Regions from separate parts of the Streptosporangium sp. NPDC002544 genome, predicted to be linked through region 2. Evidence: riboswitches for the same ligand, from Rfam matches in the RefSeq annotation. Region 2 holds a riboswitch; the other holds the start of a gene.
What was found. A riboswitch is a leader RNA that binds a small molecule or an ion and turns the genes downstream of it on or off. The one in region 2 is predicted to bind glycine.
Positions count from the first base shown of each region.

Region 1 (4,408 bases), on a different contig from region 2:
GTGAGACGCCTGACCTCCTCGCCCCGGTTCGCGGCGAGATAGGGCAGAAGCCTCTTGGCCGGCACACCCTCGGTGACCTTCTCGGCCGCCTCGGCGGGCAGCCGCCGGATCACGACCTCGTCCCGCTGGTCCGCGTAGGGCACCGAGGCCGCGATCAGCGGGATCTCGTTGGGATCGTCCCTGGCCGCCTTCGCCGTGAGGTAACGTCCCTCGACCATCGCCCCCGCCAACCCGGCCAGTCGGGCCTCGGCATCCGGGTCGACGGCCGCGAGCACGAACGGGAACTCCTGGTAGAGCGGCACGCCCGCCTGGCCGGGCTTCAATCCGTTCCAGAAGTATCCGCCACCGTCGCCCAGACCGGTCCGCGTGGACCAGTAGCCGCGGTCGGGGAGCATCCGCTCGGAGGGGAACGGGCTGGTCCTCGCCGGGTCCTGCGACCAGCCGAGCGAGGTCGCCAACCGGACCCGCCGGCCGCCGGGCAGTTCCTCCTCGGCCGCCTCGACGAACTCGCCCCCGTCCGCGACCTCTGTGAAGTCGAGCGTGACGGGGCGGCGGGTGACGTACTCGTATTGGGGCTGCAGGAACGGGATCCGGGTGAGGCCCCGGTCGGTGACCCGGGTGCGCTCCACGCGCAGCATCGTGCGGTCGCCCTCGTGCAGCAGGTCCGTCACGTCGACCCTGACACCTGCCGTGTGCACGACATGACCGATCATGCCGATCGGGGCGGCGACCTCGACGCCGTTGACCCGCTTGATCCGCTCGTACTGGTCGAAGGTGATCCCCCCGAAGATGCCCGACAGGTAGTTGGCGCGGACCAGCCCCTGCGACCGCTCGATGGCGGTGGCCGAGTTCTCCGGGCGGACCAGGATGTCGTACTGCGCCCGGAAGTTCTCCCCGACGGTGCCAATGATCTCCAGACGCTGGGTCTCGGCGGTGCCGGTCAGCACGGTGAACCCGGTGGCCGCGACCACGATGCCGAGCAGGAGCACCAGTGCCCGGACGAGCCGGTGGCGAAGCTGGGCCCAGACCAGGCGGGTCATCCGAGCCGCCCGATCCGGCCGAGCACGTCCTGGGCGGGCGTCACCCGGTCGTCGCCGGTGATCCGGCCGTCACGCATCCGAACCACCCGATCGCACGCCGCCGCCACCTCGGGGTTGTGGGTGGCGACCAGCATGGTCATGCCGTACTCCTCCCGCAGGGAGAACAGCAGGTCCACGATCTCCTGGCCGGTGACGCTGTCGAGGTTGCCGGTGGGCTCGTCCGCCAGGAGCAGAGGCGGATGGGCGATCAGCGCCCGGGCGATCGCCACCCGCTGCTGCTGCCCGCCGGAGAGCTCGCCGGGCAGCGCCCGTTCCCGGTCGGCCAGCCCGACCGCGGCCAGCAGTTCCCTGGCGCGGGCCCGACGGTCGAAGCCCACCCTGCGCGGCAGCACGGGGGCGAGCACGTTGTCCAGCAGGCTCAGCGCCGGGAGCAGGTGGAAGCGCTGGAAGACGAAGCCCACCGCGCGCCGGTGCCGGTCGAGACCCCGGCGCCCGAGATCGTCGACGCGCTTCCCTCCGACGTGGATCTCGCCCCCGTCGGGGAGATCCATCGCACCGACAAGATGGAGGAGCGTGGACTTGCCCGCTCCCGAGGGCCCGGTGAACGCGACCGCCTGACCTGCCTCGACCTCCAGGCCGACCTCGTCGAGTGCCCTGGTGGAGCCGTGGACGCGGCTGACGCCTCGCAGGCTGACTTCAACGCTCATGACCGATACATTGTCACAATGTACGAGGGTCCGTGAAGTTCCTATCTTGTGACAATGTAGGAATCATGCCACTTAGCCATGCCGTGCTCACCCTGCTGGCCGACGGGCCCAGCCACGGCTACGAACTCAAGGCCCGGTTCGAGGCGGCGGTCGGCCCCCAGTGGGGCGGCCTCAACATCGGGCACCTGTACCAGATCCTGGACCGGCTGGTCAGGGACGGCCACGTGACCCGCAGCCACGTGACCCAGAGCGACCGCCCGGACAAGACGCTGTACCGGCTGACCGAGAGCGGCGCCGGTGAGCTGCGGGAGTGGGCGGGCGCTCCCTGGGTCCGCTCGTCGGGGTTCCGGGACGAACTGTTCCTCAAGCTGCTCGCGGCCACCCGGCTGGGCACGGACGCGCTCGGCTCGTTCGTGTCCGCTCAGCGCCAGGCCTACCTCTCGGACCTGGCGGCGCTGACACGCCTGCGCCGCGAACAGGACGACCCTCTGGTGTCCCTGCTCATCGACGCGGCCATCGCGCACACCAGAGCCGACCTGCAGATCGTCGACGGCGCCGAGGAGCGCCTGGCGGCGATGGCCACCGCCTGCGCGGACGTGCACACCGTAAGGCCCGAGGACGATGATCTCCGGGCACTGGGCGAGGGGGCCTGATCCCGGCCGGCAGGCGCGAGGGGATTTCGCTCGGCCGGTGCGGGCGGTTAGGCTGGCCTGCGACACCGATGAACCCCGCGCGGGAGAGTGTCCTGACATCCAGGCCAGGACCCCTGAAGGAGCAAGCCCTCCCCGCGAACCTCTCAAGGCAAAGGACCGTGCGGGTAGGTGCCTCTGGAAAGCAGGTCCCACGACCTCGCCGAAGGTGAAAGTCCGGTAAAACCCGGATGAAACTCTCAGGCACCAATGACAGAGGGGGAGGATGATCTCATCTGTCCCTTGTCTGAGGTGCGAACATGTCCCGACCTACGCCGCTGCGCGGCGTGCACGAGTCCCTCGGCGCGACGCTGACCGACTTCGCGGGCTGGCTGATGCCGCTCCGCTACGGCAGCGAGTCCGCCGAGCACAACGCGGTCCGCCAGGCGGCCGGCCTGTTCGACCTCTCCCACATGGGTGAGATCTTCGTGACCGGCCCGCAGGCCGCCGAGGCACTCGACTACGCGCTGGTCGGCCACCTCTCCGCGCTGGCGCCCGGCCGCGCCCGCTACACGATGATCGTCGACGCCGGGGGCGGCGTGCTGGACGACCTGATCGTCTACCGGCTGGCCCCCGAAGAGTTCATGGTCGTCGCCAACGCCTCCAACTACCCCCGGGTGGCCGCCGAGCTGACCGAGCGCGCCAAGGACTTCGACGCCGCGGTGCGGGACCGCTCCGAGGAGTACGCGCTGGTCGCCGTCCAGGGGCCGCGCTCGGTGGAGATCCTGAGCACTCTCACCGACGCCGACCTGGACGGGCTCGGGTACTACGCGGGCCTGCCCGCCGTGGTGGCCGGACACGAGGTCCTCGTCGCCCGCACCGGATACACCGGCGAGGACGGCTTCGAGCTGTTCGTCGCGGCCTCGGCGGCGGAACCCCTCTGGACCGCCCTCACCGAGGCGGGCGCGCCGCACGGGCTGGTCCCCGCCGGCCTGTCCGCGCGCGACACCCTCCGCCTGGAGGCGGGCATGCCGCTCTACGGCAACGAACTCTCCGCGGACCTCACTCCGTTCGACGCCGGGCTCGGCCGTGTGGTGAGGTTTGACAAGCCGGGCGACTTCGTCGGCCGGGCCGCCCTCGAACCGCTCAGGGACGTCCCGCCGGCCCGTCGTCTGGTCGGCCTGGTCGCGAGCGGCCGCAGGGTGCCCCGGCACGGGTATCCGGTGGTGGTCGCCGATGACGGCACGGTCGCCGGGGAGGTCACCAGCGGGGCGCCCTCCCAGACACTGGGCAGGCCCATCGCCATGGCCTACGTGGACAGCGGCCTGTCGTCAGGGCTGGCCGTCGACATCCGGGGCAGCCGCGAGCCGGTCGAGGTCGTCGAACTGCCTTTCTACAGGAGGAAAAAATGAGCAGCATTCCCGAGGACCTGCACTACACCAAGGAACACGAGTGGATCAGCGGCGTCGACGACGGCCTGACCCTCACCGTGGGCATCACCGCCTACGCCGCCGAGGCGCTGGGCGACGTGGTCTACGTGCAGGTACCCGAGGTCGGCGCGTCGATCGCCACCGGTGACGCCGTCGGCGAGGTCGAGTCGACCAAGTCGGTGAGTGACATCTTCGCACCGGTCACCGGCGAGGTCGTGGAGGTCAACCAGGCGGTCGTGGACGACCCCTCGCTGGTCAACAGCGACTCCTACGGCGACGGCTGGCTGTTCCGGGTACGTCTTGAGGGCTCCGCCGACGACCTGCTGTCGCCGGAGGAGTACACCGCGCTCACCTCGGGTGAGTCATAAGTTCGACGCCTCGCGTCGCGGTCACGCGCGTCCCCGGGCGCGCGTGACCGTCCACGCTGGAAGGATTCAGATGACGATCAGTGTCTTCGATCTCTTCAAGATCGGAATCGGCCCGTCCAGCTCGCACACCGGCGGCCCGATGGCCGCCGCCCACAAGTTCGCCCGGGGCCTGCACCGGGACGGGCTGCTGGAGAAGACCGCGCGGGTGAGCGCCATCCTGTACGGCTCGCTCGG
Region 1 covers NZ_JBEOWJ010000024.1:147,319-151,726, reverse strand. The annotation lists gene ABT061_RS31635 (FtsX-like permease family protein) at 1-1,040, opposite strand, end outside; gene ABT061_RS31630 (ABC transporter ATP-binding protein) at 1,037-1,747, opposite strand; gene ABT061_RS31625 (helix-turn-helix transcriptional regulator) at 1,813-2,400, shown strand; glycine riboswitch at 2,471-2,569, shown strand; glycine riboswitch at 2,572-2,656, shown strand; gene gcvT (glycine cleavage system aminomethyltransferase GcvT) at 2,697-3,788, shown strand; gene gcvH (glycine cleavage system protein GcvH) at 3,785-4,174, shown strand; gene ABT061_RS31610 (L-serine ammonia-lyase) at 4,245-4,408, shown strand, end outside.
Region 1: linked by a shared signal. The riboswitch ahead of gcvT (glycine cleavage system aminomethyltransferase GcvT) and the one ahead of gcvP (aminomethyl-transferring glycine dehydrogenase) in region 2 are both predicted to bind glycine.

Region 2 (4,408 bases):
TCGTCGACCGTCACCCCGGTCTCCTTGGTGATCTGGCGCAGATCGATGATGCACTCGTGGGCGACGAGGCCGCCGCGGCCGGTGTAGAGAACCGGGTAGTGGGGATCGAGCCTGCGGGCCAGGTAGTTGGCCGACAGGATGGCCTGCTCGGTGGCCGCCTTCAGCCCGTCGGCACCCATCATCCGGATGTAGGCCCAGGAGATGGGCAGGATGCCCGCGGAGCCGTACGGGGCGGCCGAGACCGGGCCGACCGCCGAGCCGCCGCGCAGCGGGTGACCGGGCAGGTAGTCGGCCAGGTGGGCGCGGACCGCGACCGGGCCGACACCGGGGCCGCCGCCGCCGTGCGGGATGCAGAAGGTCTTGTGCAGGTTGAGGTGGGAGACGTCCGCCCCGAACTCGCCCGGCCTGGCCAGGCCGACCAGCGCGTTGAGGTTGGCGCCGTCGACGTAGACCTGCCCGCCGGCCTCGTGCACCAGCTCGCAGACATCGACGATCGTCTCCTCGTACACGCCGTGCGTGGACGGGTAGGTCACCATGATCGCGGCAAGCCGGTCGCGGTGCTTTTCGATCTTCGCGACGAGGTCGTCGAGGTCCACGTTGCCGTTGTCGTCGCAGGCGACCACGGCGACGCGCATGCCGGCCATCACGGCGCTGGCGGCGTTGGTACCGTGCGCGGACGAGGGGATCAGGCAGACGTCACGATCCGACTCGCCACGCGCCGTGTGGTAGGCGCGGATCGCCAGGAGGCCGGCGAACTCGCCCTGGGAGCCGGCGTTCGGCTGGATCGACACGGCGTCATAACCGGTGACCTCGGCCAGCCAGCGCTCCAGCTCCCCGATCAGCTCGGCGTAGCCCGCCGCCTGGTCCTCCGGCGCGTACGGGTGCAGCCCGGCGAACTCCGGCCAGGTGATCGGCTCCATCTCGGTGGTCGCGTTGAGCTTCATGGTGCAGGAGCCCAGCGGGATCATCGACCGGTCCAGCGCGACGTCCTTGTCCTGGAGCCTGCGCAGGTAGCGCAGCATGGCCGTCTCGGAGCGGTGGCTGTGGAAGACCGGATGGGTGAGGTAGTCGCCGACCCGCGCCAGCGCGCCTGGCAGCGCGTCGTGCGCGGCGGCGTCCAGGTCGGCCAGCACGGTGCCGCTGACCTCGAAGGCGGCCAGGACCTGCTCCAGATGGAGAACCTCGGTCCTCTCGTCGCAGGTGACGCCCACGTGGTCGGCGTCGACCAGGCGCAGGTTGACGCCGTTCTCCCGGGCCGCGGCGACGACCCCGGCGGCACGCCCGGGCACGCGGGCGAGCACGGTGTCGAAGAAGGTGTCGTGGACCACCTCGACACCGCCCTGGCGCAGCCCCTCGGCGAGCACGACGGCGTGCCGGTGGATGCGGCGGCCGATCCTGCGCAGCCCCTCGGGGCCGTGGTAGACGGCGTACATGCCGGCGATCACGGCGAGCAGCACCTGCGCGGTGCAGATGTTGCTGGTGGCCTTCTCCCGGCGGATGTGCTGCTCGCGGGTCTGGAGCGCGAGCCGGTAGGCGGGACGTCCCTCGACATCCTGGGAGACGCCGACCAGGCGGCCGGGCAGCTGGCGCTGGAGTCCGTCACGGACCGCCATGTAGGCGGCGTGCGGACCGCCGAAGCCGAGGGGGACGCCGAAGCGCTGCGAGGAGCCGACCGCGATGTCGGCGCCGAGCTCGCCCGGCGCGGCCAGGAGGGTGAGGGCGAGCAGGTCGGCGGCGGCGACCACCTGGGCACCGCACGCGTGGGCGGCGTCGGCGATGGCGCGGAAGTCGCGAATCCTGCCGCTGGCGCCGGGGTACTGCACGAGCACGCCGAAGCAGTCGGGAAGCCCTCCGGTGAAGTCGCTCTCGACCAGCTCGATGCCGAGCGGCTCGGCACGGGTGCGCAACACCGCCTTGGTCTGCGGCAGCGCGTCGGCGTCGACCACGAACACCTTCGACGAGGTGCGGCCCGCGCGGCGGGCCAGGGTCATCGCCTCGGCCGCGGCGGTGGCCTCGTCCAGCAGGGAGGCCCCCGCGACGTCGAGGGCGGTCAGGTCGGAGACGACGGTCTGGAAGTTGATCAGGGCCTCCAGCCGGCCCTGGGAGATCTCCGGCTGGTAGGGCGTGTACGCGGTGTACCAGCCCGGGTTCTCCAGGAGGTTGCGGCGGATGACACCCGGGGTGATCGTGTCGTGGTAGCCCAGGCCGATCATCGAGGTGAGCACGGTGTTACGCCCGGCGAGGACCCGCAGCTCGGCGAGGGCCTCGGACTCCCCTGCCGCCGGGGGCAGACCCAGCCGGGCGAAGGAGCGGATCGCCTCGGGCACGGCCACCGCGACCAGGTCGGCGACGGAGGCGAACCCGACCGCCTCCAGCATGCGGGTCTGGTCGGCGTCGTCGGGCCCGATGTGACGGGTCGCGAACGGCGGAGGGGCGAGTTCGCTGAGCGATGACAGATCGGTCATGAGAAGCCTCTCGGGCGGGGTGGAGACCGGTGCTGGGCGCGGGCATATGCCGGTTCTCCCCCTCTGTCATCGCGACGTGGTCGCTACCTGAGAGCTTCACCTGCCCTTGCCGGGAGGCTTGCACCGTCGGTGAGACGCACCTGGCGGGCGCGTCTGCTTTCCAGAGTTGCCTCGTCCGTGCGGTACAGGGTGCCTGAGAGATTCCGGGGAGGTTGCTCCTTCGGCGCCCCGATCGCGGTCGGGGTCTCTCCCGCACAGGGTCAATGGCGAGTCCGAGTTTACCCGGTTCGTCGTGCTCTGCGACGACGGGCCAACTCATCGGCCTGATGATCGCCTAAAGGGCCCCCGCCCGACTCCGCGCGTTCGCCGGGAAGATCCGCGAGAGAGCCCTCCACCTCCTGCCACACCCGTCCCAGCGCGATACCGAAGACTCCCTGGCCCCCCTGGAGCAGGTCGATGACCTCGTCCGGCGAGGTGCACTCGTAGACGCTCACCCCGTCGCTCATCAGAGTGATCTGGGCCAGGTCGTTGACGCCCCGCTCCCGCAGGTGCTGCACGGCGATGCGGATCTGCTGGAGGGAGACACCGGTGTCGAGAAGGCGCTTGACAACCTTGAGGACCAGAATGTCACGGAAGCCGTACAGCCGCTGGGAGCCGGAGCCGTGGGCGGCTCTCACGGTGGGCTCGACCAGGCCGGTGCGTGCCCAGTAGTCGAGTTGCCGGTAGGTGATTCCTGCCGCCGAACAGGCCGTCGGCCCCCTGTAGCCGATGTCGGCGGGCACTTTCACCGGTTGCCCGTCGAACAGCAGACCCTCTTCACCCGCGCGCTGACGTGCCGACTGGCGCCGTTCCGGGTCATCCTGGTCGGCGTTTCTACCCTCGCCGCTGCTGACCGCCACGCGGACCTCCGGCTTTCTCTCATCCCACGGCCTGATCTGGGGGTTTACGCACGACCGCAGGTTTCACTTGCACCGTAGGACTGGGGCCAAGTCCAGTCAACGACCCCACCCGGCGCGTCGTGAAGCGTAAATGCACCGAAATTCCTACCCCGCGCGGCCGAAGTCCTCGGGCGTGATCGTGTCAAGGAACTCCCTGAACTTCTCCACCTCGTCCTCCTGGTCGTCAGGGATGATCACCCCTGCCTCCCGTACCACATCCTCACTCGCGAAGATACGTGCACCGGTGCGAAGTGCCAAGGCGATCGAGTCGGAAGGGCGCGCGCTCACCTCGACCCCGTTGGAGAACACGAGATCCGCGAAGAAGATGCCGTCGCGTAAAGCGACGATGTTGACAGTGTTCAACCTGACTCCGAGCCCTTCGAGCACGTCCCGGAACAGGTCGTGGGTAAGTGGCCGGGGTGGTGGTTCCTCGGCCTGGGCCATGGCGATCGCCGTGGCTTCCGTCATGCCGATCCAGATAGGTAGGTAACGCTCCCCATGCGTCTCTTTCAGCAGGACGATCGGCTGGTTAGAGGGCATTTCAACTCGAACGCCCACGACCTCCATCTGCAACACGGGCTGCTCCGTCTTCGCTGGATTCCGACCGGTTTGTTCAACGTAACACTCGTGGGGGTACGAGTGCCTGGTCAGGCTCTCACCGGCCCAGTGCCCCACGGACTCCGGAACGCAGCAACGAGGCGTGCAATTCCAGCAGGAGACCGGAGATCTCCCTCGCCGTCTCGTCCGCCTGGTCGATCGCGCCGGGGCCGCGACGGCGCAGCAGCGGGGCGACGGCCTGTTCCACCAGCCCCGCCTCGCGTTCCGCGGCGGCCTTGACCGCCCGCAGGTGGCGGGCACGCAGGCCGAAGGCGGCCAGGGCGCCCACACTGCGGGCCACGACCAGTGCCTCGGCGTCGTAGTAGCGGGCCACGGCGGCCAGCAGACCGTAGTCCTCCAGCTCGGTGAGGGTCTCCTCGTCGAGCTCGGCGGCGGCGAGGAACTCCT
Region 2 covers NZ_JBEOWJ010000044.1:29,355-33,762, reverse strand. The annotation lists gene gcvP (aminomethyl-transferring glycine dehydrogenase) at 1-2,465, opposite strand, end outside; glycine riboswitch at 2,636-2,728, opposite strand; gene ABT061_RS42525 (MerR family transcriptional regulator) at 2,744-3,364, opposite strand; gene ABT061_RS42520 (bifunctional nuclease family protein) at 3,509-3,979, opposite strand; gene ftsR (transcriptional regulator FtsR) at 4,059-4,408, opposite strand, start outside.